3 regions of the Colwellia sp. Bg11-12 genome follow, and region 2 is predicted to be linked to each of the others. Evidence: riboswitches for the same ligand, from Rfam matches in the RefSeq annotation. Region 2 holds a riboswitch; each other region holds the start of a gene.
What was found. A riboswitch is a leader RNA that binds a small molecule or an ion and turns the genes downstream of it on or off. The one in region 2 is predicted to bind cyclic di-GMP.
Positions count from the first base shown of each region.

Region 1 (4,768 bases), on a different contig from region 2:
CGTTAATAGTGCCTGCTTCATCAAATTCACCTTTTGATTCATTAAGTAAAGTCGCTAATGTTTTCGAAACCTCAAGCATAATTTTGTCATTAAAGTGAAAGGATAACTCTTGCCAATTGATCACTGACAAATAACCAACCGCGAGTGGATAATCATATTTTCTCGCCATCTTATAGTTTAGCTGATAGTTTCTTTTGGTTTGAGAGGGAGTGACTAAATAAAATATTGGTTGTTCAACTTCATCATAGACCTGTTTCGACCGCAATGTTCTTTGTCTTAACCAAAAATAAGCCAACGTAATCAGCAAGATAAAAACTATAAAACTTAAAAGATATATTATCTCTTTTTGAGCGATATACTTTGCACTAAACTGACTGTGTAATTTACTTTTTTCAGTCAAATTGAGCATTAATTTTAGACTTTTGTTATTTGCACTCAACATTTGAGGAGTATTAATAGCTAATGATGGCTGGGACTTTTTTTGAAAATGTTGGAGGAGCTCAAGATAATTTTTGTGCAGTTCTAAGGCATTTTTATAATCGCCATTTTGCTGGTACATATCACTAAGTAAAAGTAACAATTTACTCTGTTTTATTGATAACTTTACATTTTTAGCCATTAATTCAGCTAATTGAAGATAATGTTGATATAAAGCGTTATTGTCTAAATGATTTGCAGTCTCAGCCAATAAGATTAATGAAGTTAAATAAGGTTTATTTAAGCTTTTTTCATTAAATGTAGCGCTTGCCGATAACAGCCAGTTGTGTGAATCTTGAAACTCTCTTTGTTTAAGTAATACCTCTGCCAAGCCTAACTTAGCATAGGCAACACGAATTGGAGCGTTTTTATTTTCACTACTTTTTTGCGCTTCCCAATAAGCATTATAGGCATCATCAAGTAAATTTAACTGAAAATAAGCACGCCCTAAATGTAGGTAAGTTTGATCAATATTTGCCAGTTTATCTAAATCAAATTTTAGCGTTAATAATTTATTTTGCATGGTAAGTGCAGTTTGATAATCTCCTAAATAATAGTGCGCTGTTGCCAATATCTCTAACAAGCAAAGGTGATCCCTATATTGAGGATTCACTGATATTAACACCTCAACTTGATTAAGATCATTCATCGCTAAATCATTTTCACTTTGCAAAGCATAGCTAACCGCTCGATAACTGAGTGCAACCAATCGATATTTCAAAACATCAGAGGACTCTGCCATTAAAATTACCCTTGTGGCAAAATCTTGTGTTTGCGCATATTTTTCCTGTAAATAATAACCATGGGCAACTTTAAGGAGTAAATTGAATTTTATCGAATGACTAAGTCCTTGCAAAGAGAGCCCGTCCTGTGCAAATTGCAAAGCATCAGCATCTTCGCCTTTATTATTAGCAACATCGGCAAGTAAAATAAAGATTTTACCACGGGTTTGCGTCGTATAATTTTCTCGGGATCCAAGAATATTTATTGATAGGGTAATTATTTCTTCATACGGAAGGTTTTCAGATTCTTGTAAAAAATACCGTTCGACATCTTTAATATTTTGTTCAATCTTTAGAGTATCACTAGCAAAACAAAATGAAGTAACCATAAAAAAGCAAAGAATCACCAGCAATTTATAAAACATTATTAGCTAAAATCCTTGATTTAATGAGTAGTTATCAACTATAAATTTATCTTTTATTTATAGGTTTAAGTTAAAGTTCAACGAATATTCATAATAAAGGTTTACAAGCATAGTTCAACGCTTATAATGAAATTCGAGTTTCTAAAACTCGAAAAGGGCAAATCTAGTGAAAGCTAGAGACGCAAAGTTACCGGTCTAAGGGGAAACCTAAGATAGCGGAACTGCCAAATTTAGATATAGTGGGGGCTTGTCTATTCTTGAACAGTTTGCTTTCGGTATACTTTGCGCGCCTTCCTCCCTTTTTCTACCACTCAATATCTAGATACTAAATAACAAGTGTTAATAAAAGCTCTATTTTTTTCAATAAAAAATATATCTGGCACTTTACTTGTTTTTACTAGAAGATAGGCTAACAAAATTTTACTTGGGTGCTTATATTGAGATGGAACGATGAAATATCATGATTCCATAAAACAAGCTGAACAAAAAATGAATATGGCTGTAAAACAATTACAGCGGTGGTATTTGCCTGTCAGCCCTATTAATTATGCAGTAAGCTACGAATATATTAATAAGAAAAATATTCCACTTAATACAACCATTGAAAATCAACTTACCTCAGGTAAGAAACTCGATAATTTCTTTATTGAAGAAAACTACCGTCAATACATTTTAGGTCAGAGTAACTTCAGAGACGAAATTATTGATGAACTAGAAGAGGTTGTTACTCATGTTGAGAAAAATAGCCAAAAGTCATCTTTAAGTATTAATAAACTTATTACCAACCTAGATAATAATATAGATCACTTACAATCTTCTGATAAACAAACAGCAATTTCTGCAGCAAATAGTATACGCCATGCATCTCAGGCATTTAAACTACACCAACAAAAGTTTGCTGAGCATATTTCATTGACTTGTGAAAAGACACGTGCATTACAAGTTGAATTGAAAGAAGCACGTAAAGAGATTTATATGGATCCCCTGACAGGGCTTTATAATCGTAAAGCTATGTCTAAACATTTAGACTTATGGTTAACAGAAGATCCAAACCGACAGATTGCAGCGATTTTAGTCAATGTAAATCAACTGTCAGAAATTAATACACAATTTGGTCATTTAATTAGCGATGTTCTATTGTCAAAAATAGCCAGTAAAGTTAATAGCTATGTTGATGACAGCGGATTGCCGATTCGTTCTGGCGAAGATGAGTTTTTAATACTCTTACCTGATGTTGATAAAGCAAGCGCAAGAGAAATCGCTGATAAAATATCACAGGGCGTTGAGAAACTTCGTTTTGTGAGTAGTAAATCGGGAATTAGATTACCTCGAATGACTTTATCAATTGGCGTGGAAATATTTAATATCGCTGAAAATGCCAACAATATTTTAAAGAAAGCTCGACGCTTGCTCCCTGATTACCCCCTTGACAATAACGCATTAATTTTTTAATAATTTACGAATAAGTCGATTCAGACTTTAGCTAATAAAAGTTTATTCTGGTTTGTAAATCAAAGAATTATGCATTGCTATTACTTAGCTTAAGAAAGTCAACGACAGCCATCCTCTTTTCTCATATACTGAAGCAAGTATAAAAATCCTAACGACTAAGAGAGAAATAAGTTATGAAAAAAATTACTTTAGCTGTTGCAGCTACTTTAATGATGGCATCTCCTGTTTTTGCTGGTGATGTTGCTGCTGGTAAAGCAAAAACTGGTATGTGTGCCGCTTGTCATGGCGTTGCAGGTATCTCTGCAGTTCCAATGTACCCAAATCTTGCTGGACAAAAAGAAGCTTATACGGTGAGCCAATTAAAGGCTTTTAAAGCTGGAACACGTAAAAATGCGATAATGGGACCTATGGCTATGGGTTTAAGTGATGAAGATATCGCAAATATTGCGGCTTATTACGCTAGTTTAAAGTAAACTTAATAATTATTGTTTAACCTCGTTCATCAATAATTATATAAAAAACGCTCAATTGAGCGTTTTTTTTTATGCATTATGCTGTTGAATAACTTGTAAAAAATCATGACCATAACGGGCAAGTTTAGTATCACCAATACCATTAATATTTAGCATTTGCTGTGATGTTTTTGGCTTTACGCGCGCAAGCTCTGATAACGTTGCATCATTGAAAACAATGAATGGCGCAATATCTTCCGCATCTGCAATCGTTTTACGCAAACTTCTTAATTTAACAAATAACACACGGTCATAACGTTTATCGGTTTTATCTTGTTGCCAGTAACTCGCTTTTTGTAACCTGGGCGAAGCTAACATTAAGGGTTCCTCACCTTTCAACACTGAACGCGATGCTTGTGTTAAGCATAATGCAGATTGTTGGGATATATCTTGTTGTAAAAACCCTAAATGAATCAATTGCCTAATAATGGCAAACCAATATCCAGGTGTTTTACTTTTACCAATCGCAAAAGTTGATACTTTTTCATGTTCTAGCTGTCTAACCTTTTCGGTTAATTCCCCTCTGAGTACTTGTACAACATGTTCAATGTTACCCTGCTGCTGAATACGAAAAACACATGATAGTACTTTTTGCGCCGCTTCCGTGGCGTCAAATTGAGTCGGTGGATCTAAGCAAATATCACAATTTCCACACTTCTTTGTGGTAAATTCTGCAAAATAATTGAGCACGACTTGTCGACGACAAGTTTGCGCTTCAATAAAGCCTTTCAACGCTTGAAAACGCTGTTGCTCGACATTGACCCTTTCTTCATTATCACCATCGGCTATATATTTGGTAATACGTTCTACATCTTTTTCATCATACAAAAATAACGCTTCTGCCGCTAAGCCGTCTCGTCCAGCACGGCCAATCTCTTGATAATATGACTCTAAAGTTCTTGGCGGTTCAAAATGGATCACAAAGCGAATGTTTGACTTATTGATACCCAATCCAAAAGCTACGGTGGCGATAACCACTTGAATATTGTCTTTAGCAAAACCATCTTGGACAATATTACGCATTTCTGTTTCCATACCAGCATGATAAGCAGAGCAATTTATACCTGCACTTGCTAACATTTTAGATAACTTTTCTACTTGCCAGCGACTACTACAATACACAATACCGCAATCATCACCGCGCTTTTGAATGTAACGTAAGACCTGATGATCTCCTTTA
Region 1 covers NZ_JACGUZ010000059.1:100,190-104,957, reverse strand. The annotation lists gene H4J39_RS06415 (hypothetical protein) at 1-1,624, opposite strand, end outside; cyclic di-GMP riboswitch class I at 1,771-1,853, shown strand; gene H4J39_RS06410 (GGDEF domain-containing protein) at 2,075-3,076, shown strand; gene H4J39_RS06405 (cytochrome c) at 3,250-3,549, shown strand; gene recQ (DNA helicase RecQ) at 3,619-4,768, opposite strand, start outside.
Region 1: it holds a riboswitch for cyclic di-GMP, as region 2 does, so the genes downstream of both, H4J39_RS06410 (GGDEF domain-containing protein) here and H4J39_RS17290 (DUF3718 domain-containing protein) in region 2, are expected to answer to the same signal.

Region 2 (4,768 bases):
TTTTGGCCGTATTGGTCAAACTGTGAGTCGCTTTTTAAAACAAGAATCTATCAAATTTGTTGCTATAGATATAGATCCCTTACGCACATCTAAAGCGAGGGACGCTGGCGAGAATGTACTCTTTGGTTCATCAAGACAAACTGAATTGCTACAAGCGGCTCATTTATCACAAGCTAAACTGGTCGTGATCGCTTTTGGTGAAGATAAACAGTCGCTTGAGGTTATTCAAAAAGTTAGATCACTCTCACCTGATGTGCCAATTCTCGTACGCACTCGAAATGACGACCAACTTCAAGCATTACAGGAAGCGGGGGCTAACCAAGTTGTTCCAGAGAGCTTAGAGGGTAGTCTTATGCTTGTATCACAAGTGTTATCGTTAACAGGCGTTCCTTTCTCTCGTATCATACGCCGAGTACAAAAAGAACGTAAAGACCACTACAGCCATTTACATGGCTTTTTTCAAGGGGAGCATACAGACATGAGCCCTGAAGCAATGGACCGCATTGAATTTGCAAATGCAATAATACTGACCGAAAATTCTTTTGCTATTGGTCACTCAATAGCATCACTGAACTTATCAACAAAAAGGGTTACGGTGGTGGCGCTTCGCCGCAATGATGTTGAAACAGAACAACCAGATGGAGCGACTATCCTTCAGGCACAAGATACATTGATCGTTCGTGGCAAGCCTAGACGAGTTGAGCGAGTTGAACGATTTGTGCAAGAAGGTGGCTAAGGTGACTTTTAAGCAAATATAACGAGCACTCTTTATAGTGACAAAAATTTTCGAATCGCCGTTTCTTGCTCCATAGCATCTTCAAAACCTAACTTAATTAATTGGCGGCAATAGTTTTTTTCAAATAATAAATAACTCACAATACTCGACTCTGAGTCATTAGAAATGCCTACGCTGCGTAATAATAAACGTATAGACAGTGGTAAGTCTGAAAAATAATCTACGGCGATAGCGTTAAAGTCATGACTTGGATTAATCAGAAAAGACGATATAGGTTTTAAGCCATCTTTTTCTTTTCTCACTTCTGGCGGTATAAGCTTTATTGTTTCGTTAATTCGCTCTAAGCGTTCTATGTCACTGTGCAACGTATCTGAAAAAATAGTATCAAGTAAATGACCAGCCACAGTCGATGTTGTTGGTGGATGAGGGTTGTTTACTTTACTATGAAGTGGGGCTTTAGGTTGATCAACACCAATAATAAATAGGTTTTCTCCACCTAAATGTATGGCTGGACTTAAGGGGGAAAGCTGATGTATAGAGCCATCACCATAATGCTCTTGGCGAATTTTTATCGAAGGAAATACCAATGGGATAGCAGCAGAGGCCATTAAGTGCTCACTGTTAATTTGACAAGGCTCACCACGACGTTTAGCCCTAAACCATGGCGAAATAGACTCTTCTGATTGATAAAAACTGATTGAATCCCCATTACTATAGCTTGATGCAGTAATAGAAACCGCTGATAAGTAACCGCGTATAATATTGGCGTCGATGCGCTTAAAGTCAACAACCATATTTAGCATGTCACGAAGTGGCGCATTGTTTAGTAAACTACGCGCACTTTTATTCGCATAATCAGCTTGGAAACTAGCGAGCATACCTTTAGCTAAATGAGAAAAAACTCTGATACCGTCGCTATGATAAACTCTACTGGTATTAATGTTTTTCCAGACCCATTCAAGCTTCTTTACCCCAAGATGAAAGCATGACGAGTAACATGCCAATGCTGTGGTATTGATGGCACCAGCAGAAGTACCACATATAATAGGAAAGGGGATACCATGATTTCTTGGAACAAATTTGGATATTGCAGAAAGTACGCCTACTTGATAAGCCGCTCGGGCCCCACCACCAGTAAGTATTAAAGCATTCTTACTGTCTTTATAATTTCTCTTGGTTAACATGTAAATCGCAATTTTATTAATATGAGTATAGTTTAATCAGTTTCATAGCGCTGTGCTAGGGCTTAGTGAGTGAAAAATAGGTTTGGAAGAAAATAGGTGAAAAAAAAACCTGCAGAAGCAGGTTTTTTAAATGACATAGAATTATTATCTAGTAAAACTGTACACTTGGTTTAACAAATAACGTCTACTAAAGAATAAGTTTAGCTGCTAACACGTTCGTTAGCTGCGTCTATCAATGGTTGCGATCCGGCTTGCAAAATAGTTAAGTTAGCTGAGACAACTTTCTTTGGTAATTTTGAAATCATCAAAGAACCTGTTTTAACTGAACCCTGAGACGATGCAAACGCCAACAGATTCTGTCCATTACACTCAATACCTTTAAAGATACTACGAATTTTTAATCTATTCGTTTTTAAAAATGTACGCATGCGTTTTTTGTCGTCCGCAGCAACATACTGACAAATACTTTGTGCAATGTTAGATGCTTGTGCTTTCGGCGCCGATACAACAGACGTCAGTGTTAAAATAGTGATGGTAGAAGCTAGTAATAATTTTTTCATTTTAGTAACCTTTTAATAAATTTAGTTAGTAAAGGAAAAAACCACGGGATGTACCTTGTATAACGAGGTGACTCCGCTGTCATAGGATCTACATTATAAAAACATAAATCCCTTAGACCGGTGGTTTTGCGTAACACGATTTCACGTGTTTTGCCTTTTCTTTGTCTCTTTTAGTATTGCTAATTGAGTAATTAAATGCAAGACAAATGTGCAAAATTGTAAAGGTGAGCGACTACTTATTTAAAATTAATTGTTTTCTATGGTTATATTTCACAAGTAAAACAAGAACTTAATTAAAAAGTATCTATTGTTTATAAATTATGGCGATTTTTAGCAGAGGTGAAAATTTGTAACAAAAAAGAGAGTCATCTCTCTTCTTTGTTTTTTTCTGGTAAACAGGTGGTGTTTAATTGTTAAAATTTCATTTCAGGGACATTATTGGGTACAATTAATTCACCTTCAGTGAGTTTTATAATTTCTTCAACACTTACACCTGGCGCGCGCTCTAATAAATGGAATTTACCGTCTTTAATTTCAATAAAAGCTAAATCAGTCAGTACTCTTTTAATGCAACCTTTACCGGTTAATGGCAAAGTACAGTTAGAGAGTAATTTTGACACGCCATGCTTTGATGCATGGGTCATGGTAACAATAATGTTATCAGCACCAGCAACTAAATCCATTGCGCCGCCCATGCCTTTTATGAGTTTACCGGGGATCATATACGAAGCGATGTTACCGTTTACATCAACTTCAAAAGCGCCAAGTACGGTCAAGTCGACATGACCACCACGGATCATTGCAAAAGACTCTGCGCTATCAAAGACAGAAGCGCCTTTTGCCATAGTGACTGTTTGTTTACCTGCATTAATTAAGTCGGCGTCAATCTCATCTTCAGTGGGAAATTGTCCCATGCCGAGTAAGCCATTTTCAGACTGCAACATAACTTCTATTCCTGCTGGAATGAAGTTAGCAACGAGTGTTGGAATGCCGATACCTAAATTAACGTAATATCCGTCTTGTAATTCTTGTGCTACGCGTTGTGCTAGTTGTTCTCTTGATAAAGCCATGATTAAACCTCCAAAATTATTTTATGACTGAGCAATACGAACAGTGCGTTGTTCAATGCGTTTCTCAAATGACCCTAGAATAAGGCGATCAACGTAAATACCTGGGGTATGAATTTGGTCGGGGTCTAACTCACCAGGTTCAACAATTTCTTCAACTTCAACAACGGTAATTTTACCTGCTGTTGCTGCCATGGGATTAAAGTTTCGTGCTGTTTTTCTATAAACCAAGTTACCGTAACGGTCAGCTTTCCATGCTTTAATAATAGCAAAGTCGCCTTTAATGGCAGGTTCAAGGATATACATTCTTCCCTCAATTTCACGCTCTTCTTTACCTTCTGCTACGGGCGTTCCGTAACCTGTTGCTGTAAAGAAAGCGGGTATACCAGCACCACCGGCTCGCATTTTTTCAGCGAGTGTGCCTTGTGGTGTCAGTTCTACTTCTAATTCTCCATTCATCATTTGGCGTTCAAACTCAGCGTTTTCACCCACATAAGAAGCAACGATTTTTTTGATTTGACGGTCTTGTAGTAATACACCTAAACCAAAATCGTCAACACCACAATTATTTGAAACAAGTGTTAACGCTTTAGTACCTTTACGTTTTATTTCACTAATTAGGTTCTCTGGAATACCACATAAACCAAAGCCACCTGAAATAACAGTCATACCGTCTTCAAGTCCTGCCATCGCTTCTTCGTAGCTTGATACTACTTTGTCAAATCCGGCCATTATTCAATCCTCATTAAATTGATATCTGCGGTGTATTTATAATACACTGCTATTTTTTATTATATTTATGCTTGTGCGCGGTACGCATTAGACACTTTAGATGAAGGTGTTTTACCTAATTTATCACTGATAAACCAACCAGCACGTACTAATTTATCTAAATTGATACCCGTATCAATATTCAAACCATTCAATAAATAAACAACATCTTCAGTAGCAACATTACCAGAAGCGCCTTTAGCATAAGGGCAACCACCTGAACCCGCAATGGCACTGTCAATAACAGCAATGCCATTTTGTAAAGCAGTGTAAATGTTAGTTAACGCCTGACCATAAGTATCATGAAAATGAACAGCTAGCTTAGCTTTTGGTACACGGGCACTTACCGCTTGCAGCATCTTCTGTACGCTCATCGGAGTACCGACACCAACAGTATCGCCAAGCGATATTTCGTAACAGCCCATCTTGTAAAGTTTTTCAGCAACTTCA
Region 2 covers NZ_JACGUZ010000081.1:17,030-21,797, reverse strand. The annotation lists gene H4J39_RS17300 (monovalent cation:proton antiporter family protein) at 1-736, shown strand, start outside; gene H4J39_RS17295 (patatin-like phospholipase family protein) at 769-1,920, opposite strand; gene H4J39_RS17290 (DUF3718 domain-containing protein) at 2,121-2,480, opposite strand; cyclic di-GMP riboswitch class I at 2,544-2,645, opposite strand; gene H4J39_RS17285 (3-oxoacid CoA-transferase subunit B) at 2,894-3,550, opposite strand; gene H4J39_RS17280 (CoA transferase subunit A) at 3,572-4,279, opposite strand; gene H4J39_RS17275 (hydroxymethylglutaryl-CoA lyase) at 4,345-4,768, opposite strand, start outside.

Region 3 (4,768 bases), on a different contig from region 2:
TGCCTATTTTAATAGCAGGCGTAACAATTGATGCCCATTATTATATATTTCACGGGGAGTCGTTTACTGCCGCTGTTTTATTAGGTGTGCTCATTTGGGAAAATAATGCTACCGGTACCTATCAAGAGCAACGTATTGTGCATGATAAAGCGGGCACTGACATTTATTACGGTGTTGAAGCAGTCTATAAAATAAATTAATGATTAAAAATAATTATTTAAGGCCCATTATTGTATCTAAGCGGTACCTTAGGAGGGAAGGATTATGGATGACCAAAATTAACCGTTTAACGGCAATAGTGACGGTTATTTCTATCGAAGAAGAGACATAAAGTATCATATACTTTATTCAAAACCGGTTTATTCAAAATCTGTCACAGGATCGTCATTATATTTACGTGCCCACACCAATGCATTTTGATAGTAATCAGCTAATTCTTCATAATCAACATTAATCCTTTGAGCATTTCTTTTGGTGTTATACCAACTGCCTTTTTCATAATAGCTAACCGTGCTAAGAATATATTTTAACGTAGAGGGTTTATCGCTTGTTAGTGCTGCGACTACCTCAGCAGGTAACGATAAGCTATTCACTATTTTATCAAGTGGTGCATCTAGCATTGCATCTAACAAAGAAAACAACCCAACCAGAAAACTAGCCTCTGTATGTTCAGGTATCGTTTTCTCTGCGATTAATTCACAAAATCTTGCTCTAATAATAGCGAGTCGTGTTAATTCTTTTGGCTTTTTTTTAGCTAACGACCCAGCAGCTAAAAGTAGAATTAATTTCTTAGTTTGGGCTTCGCCTAAATATATTAATGCGCTTTTAATCGATGTTATCTCTTGGCTTATCGGTAAGATGCCAGAATTAATAAATTTAAATAACTTAAAGGAAAGCCCTACATCTCGCTCAAAATAACTGGTGATACGTTTAATATTCAATGTTGTTCTCAGACACTCTTGAATCAAACTTAACAAAATGGGTTGGTGGCTATCTATTTCATTACTTTCTGACATTTCAGGTCGACAGAAGTAATATCCTTGAAAAAAATTAAAACCTAATTTTTTTGCTTGTAAAAATTCTTCTTTAGTCTCAACTTTTTCGGCAAGAATCTTAAGATTCTTTCTCGCTTTTAGCTTCTTAATTAACGGGGATATTTTATCAAGTGGCGTAGCTTGAATATCAAACTTGATCAGTTTCATTAAATTGAAAAAACGATTCCATTCAGGCTTATAAACAAAATCATCTAAGGCTAAATGGTAACCTTGGTGATATAAATCTTTGCATACTTGATAAACTTCATCAGAAGGGGAAACGGTCTCAAGTATTTCTATCACGACTTGCTTTGGCGGTAAAATTAAAGGTAACCCATTTAAAATAGACTCTTCAGGGAAGTTAATTAAGGCGGGTTTATTATCAGTTATTAATCCTAACCCTTGATTAAGATGAGTTCTCATAATTAATTTTGACGTTGCTTTATGGGGATTAATTGATGGAAAGAAATTTTCAGGCCCGCCTCGATATAACAACTCATATGCTACAACATTTTCTTTTCGGTTCAATATGGCTTGTCTTGCGGTATATACTTTCATAATTATTATTCTCCTAATCCGTCAGGAATTTGAGCGAAGCGAAGATAAAAAAACATTTCATTTTTAGTCATCTACTATTATTTAAATTTTAAATTAATAATAAATAGATCGGGTAATAATCTATCTATTAACCCAAAATCACCTTTTTTATTAACTTTCATATCACCTAAAGCGGTATCAATTTTAACTGCGTCAAATAACATACTAAATCATTTTATGACAATAAGATTTTAGCTGGTTGTTTTAGAAGGTTTTTTACGACCTTGCCAGATAAAATCATCTAAACCGTCACTAAGCACATTATTTTCCTGCCCTTCACTCTGTTTTTTAAATTTATCGTGAAAATCATGGTTCTTCGCCTCAACAACCCCAGCCACACCTTCGTTGAAAAGTTTTATGACATCAATTTTTTCGTTTATTAAACTTATTATCGCCTCATCTGTAGATTTTATGTTTGTTAATAAAGCGAGTGAGTTTTCATTTAAGACACCACTTTCGTGATACATTTTATTATCTAAGGCTTGTCTCGCTTGAATATGAAAAATCGAAGATTTTAAACGTGTTGTTAATATGTCGAGCTGATCCAATTCTTCTTGTACATCGGCAACATTCACATACCCTTTAAATTGATCTGCTTTTAAAGTCATCATTAACATCATGCTGTGATTTAGTATCGCCCGCAATTCTGTTTCGTTATGAGGTATGGATAGCAGCGCATAAAAATTATCTTCCGCTGGAGGGAGTTGGCGAAAATGGAGCAGTTTACTTTCTATTTCAGCTTTAGCCTCAAGACGATTTTCCGTACGCTTTATCTTTATTAATGCATTTAGCGCCGTTAAATTTCTTTCTAAGCAAACTATCGAACTGACTGCGGTTAAAGATAATGACATACAGCCCTGAAGTAATCGCTGTCCACGCGTTACAATCTGTTGTAACTTCACGTATTTTTTGTTCTTGTCGACCCACTTTCTCTCTTTTATGCTTTTCATAAATTCAACTAATACACCTAATAACAAAGAGAGAACAACCAGTACTGAAATAGTTAAATACACTGTAAGCATCCTTATATTTTGACTTAGCTAGCTTTGTTACTTCTGTAAGGCCGAGATACTTCTTTATTATATTGTTTTAACTAAAGCAAACGTCTTTATAAATAAGTTTGCTTTGAGCTAAAGCGTTGATAAAAAAGTAAATACGCTAAGTGCTTTAGTATAAAAAAATAGAAATCCATTTATGATTTACACGTAAATTTGAATAAACAAGAAAAGCGAATAGAAGAAAGTTAGGACGCCGAGAGAAGGTCCTCCCGAGAAACGTATAGTAGAGAATGAATATACGTAATAACCTTGGTAGCCCCACTATCTAATCTGCAGTAGACTGGTGGCTTTGCGTCCTGATCTCACGATCAGTTTGCTATTAACTTGTTATGTTTGCATTAGACATGAAATTACAATAAATCACAACAAGAAATGACGAGAAATAAAAGTAATAGATAACAAGAACTAACAATGAACCTAAAGTTTCTTTTTTTAAAAAATAAAAAATTGTTACCTCAGTATTTACTGAGGCTTCATCAATAGGCATTGGAAAATAAATTGTCTTTCTTCAAACTTTTATAGATGGATAGTACATGGATCAATCGAAAAAGGTCACAGTGAAACTTCACTGTTTGTGCCAAATTTAGCTCATGATCCTATGCTATCAGTAAACTTGTAATCACTATTACTGAGCAAATACTCTTTAAACTCATTAAGGGGTAAAGCTTTTGCGTAATACCAACCTTGTCCAAGTTCAATATCCATTTTCAATAATTCGTCAACTTGTAATCTATTTTCAATGCCTTCAGCAATAATAGTTGCCTCTAATTTTTCTGCTATCGAAACAATATTAGGGATTAATGTCGACCGAATAGAACCTGTTTCCACTTCATCAATAAATGACTTATCTACTTTCAATGTATCAATATCTAACAACTTTAACTGAGATAAATTAGAGTAACCTGTACCGAAGTCATCGATAGATATTTTTATGTGGCTTTTTGAAAGCTTTTCTAATGTATCTCCTACCTTACTATAATGTAACTCTTCATCTTCTGTTACCTCAAAGCAAATTTGCAGGTTAGGCGTTATATTTTTTAACAGCTCAACACCTTTAAGAATATTGCCATTATTAATATCTTTTGGAAAAACATTAATGGAGAGGTAAAATGGCTTATCAATCACTTTAATCTCTTTAAAGTCATCTATTGCTTGTAAAATAAGATGTTCCGTCATGAGCCAAGACATGTCTAACTCACTAACGACAGAAATAAATTGGTCAGGGTAAAGAGGACCAATATGATCTTCAAATCGAGCAAGTAGCTCACACCCCATAACTTTACCTGTTTTTAGTTCAATTATAGGCTGATAATGAGGTTTAATGCCCTTAAAAGACAAGCCTAGTTTTATTCTTCTTTTCGTACTATAGATGTAACTGTACATCCATTGATACGCATGCAAAGTAGCAACGCCTGAGACTAAAGATATAAACATTAAAATTAATAAAACAGGGCCGACTTGAAATTCTGAAAAGTTTTTCTGTTGAATAACCACACATATTATCCCTTTAGGGCCACATAATTCTAAAGAGTGTGATAACAATCCCGTACTAAAATAAGGCTTACCCATTTTTGCTTTTTGTTGATAAAGATCTGGTTTTCCAAAAAGGTGTGTTATTTCATCACCCTTAACAGCTAATAACTCATACTCATTAAATTTTCTGTGTTCATATAAAATACCTTGGAACGACGCGACTATATTGTAATTATCCTTACGTATAACAATACCTTGAAGCGTTCTATCAAAGGTTATCAATTTATGATTAAACCAAAACTTATGCCCGTCGAGTATCAAATTAGGTGAAGTTTCTTTTATAGGTTTAGCTAAAAGACCAATACCCGTTGTACAGGTTAATAAATCATTGTTAAGGAAACCAATATCTTTAATATCGTTCGATTCAAATTGAGATTTTCGCATCGCCAATAAATTTTCATTAGAGCAGTTAGAAAAACCTTTGTTATTTAATGATGCTAAAACACTATATCCTTGCTCTGTGGTATTCACTAAATCGGCAAGTATATTTTCTCCCTGTTCCAAAAGCTGACTTTTTAATATGTAGGAATATATGAAAAATATGAT
Region 3 covers NZ_JACGUZ010000071.1:206,260-211,027, reverse strand. The annotation lists gene H4J39_RS09880 (hypothetical protein) at 1-200, shown strand, start outside; gene H4J39_RS09875 (EAL and HDOD domain-containing protein) at 360-1,592, opposite strand; gene H4J39_RS19165 (hypothetical protein) at 1,670-1,795, opposite strand; gene H4J39_RS09870 (hypothetical protein) at 1,823-2,644, opposite strand; cyclic di-GMP riboswitch class I at 2,938-3,017, opposite strand; gene H4J39_RS09865 (EAL domain-containing protein) at 3,278-4,768, opposite strand, start outside.
Region 3: it holds a riboswitch for cyclic di-GMP, as region 2 does, so the genes downstream of both, H4J39_RS09870 (hypothetical protein) here and H4J39_RS17290 (DUF3718 domain-containing protein) in region 2, are expected to answer to the same signal.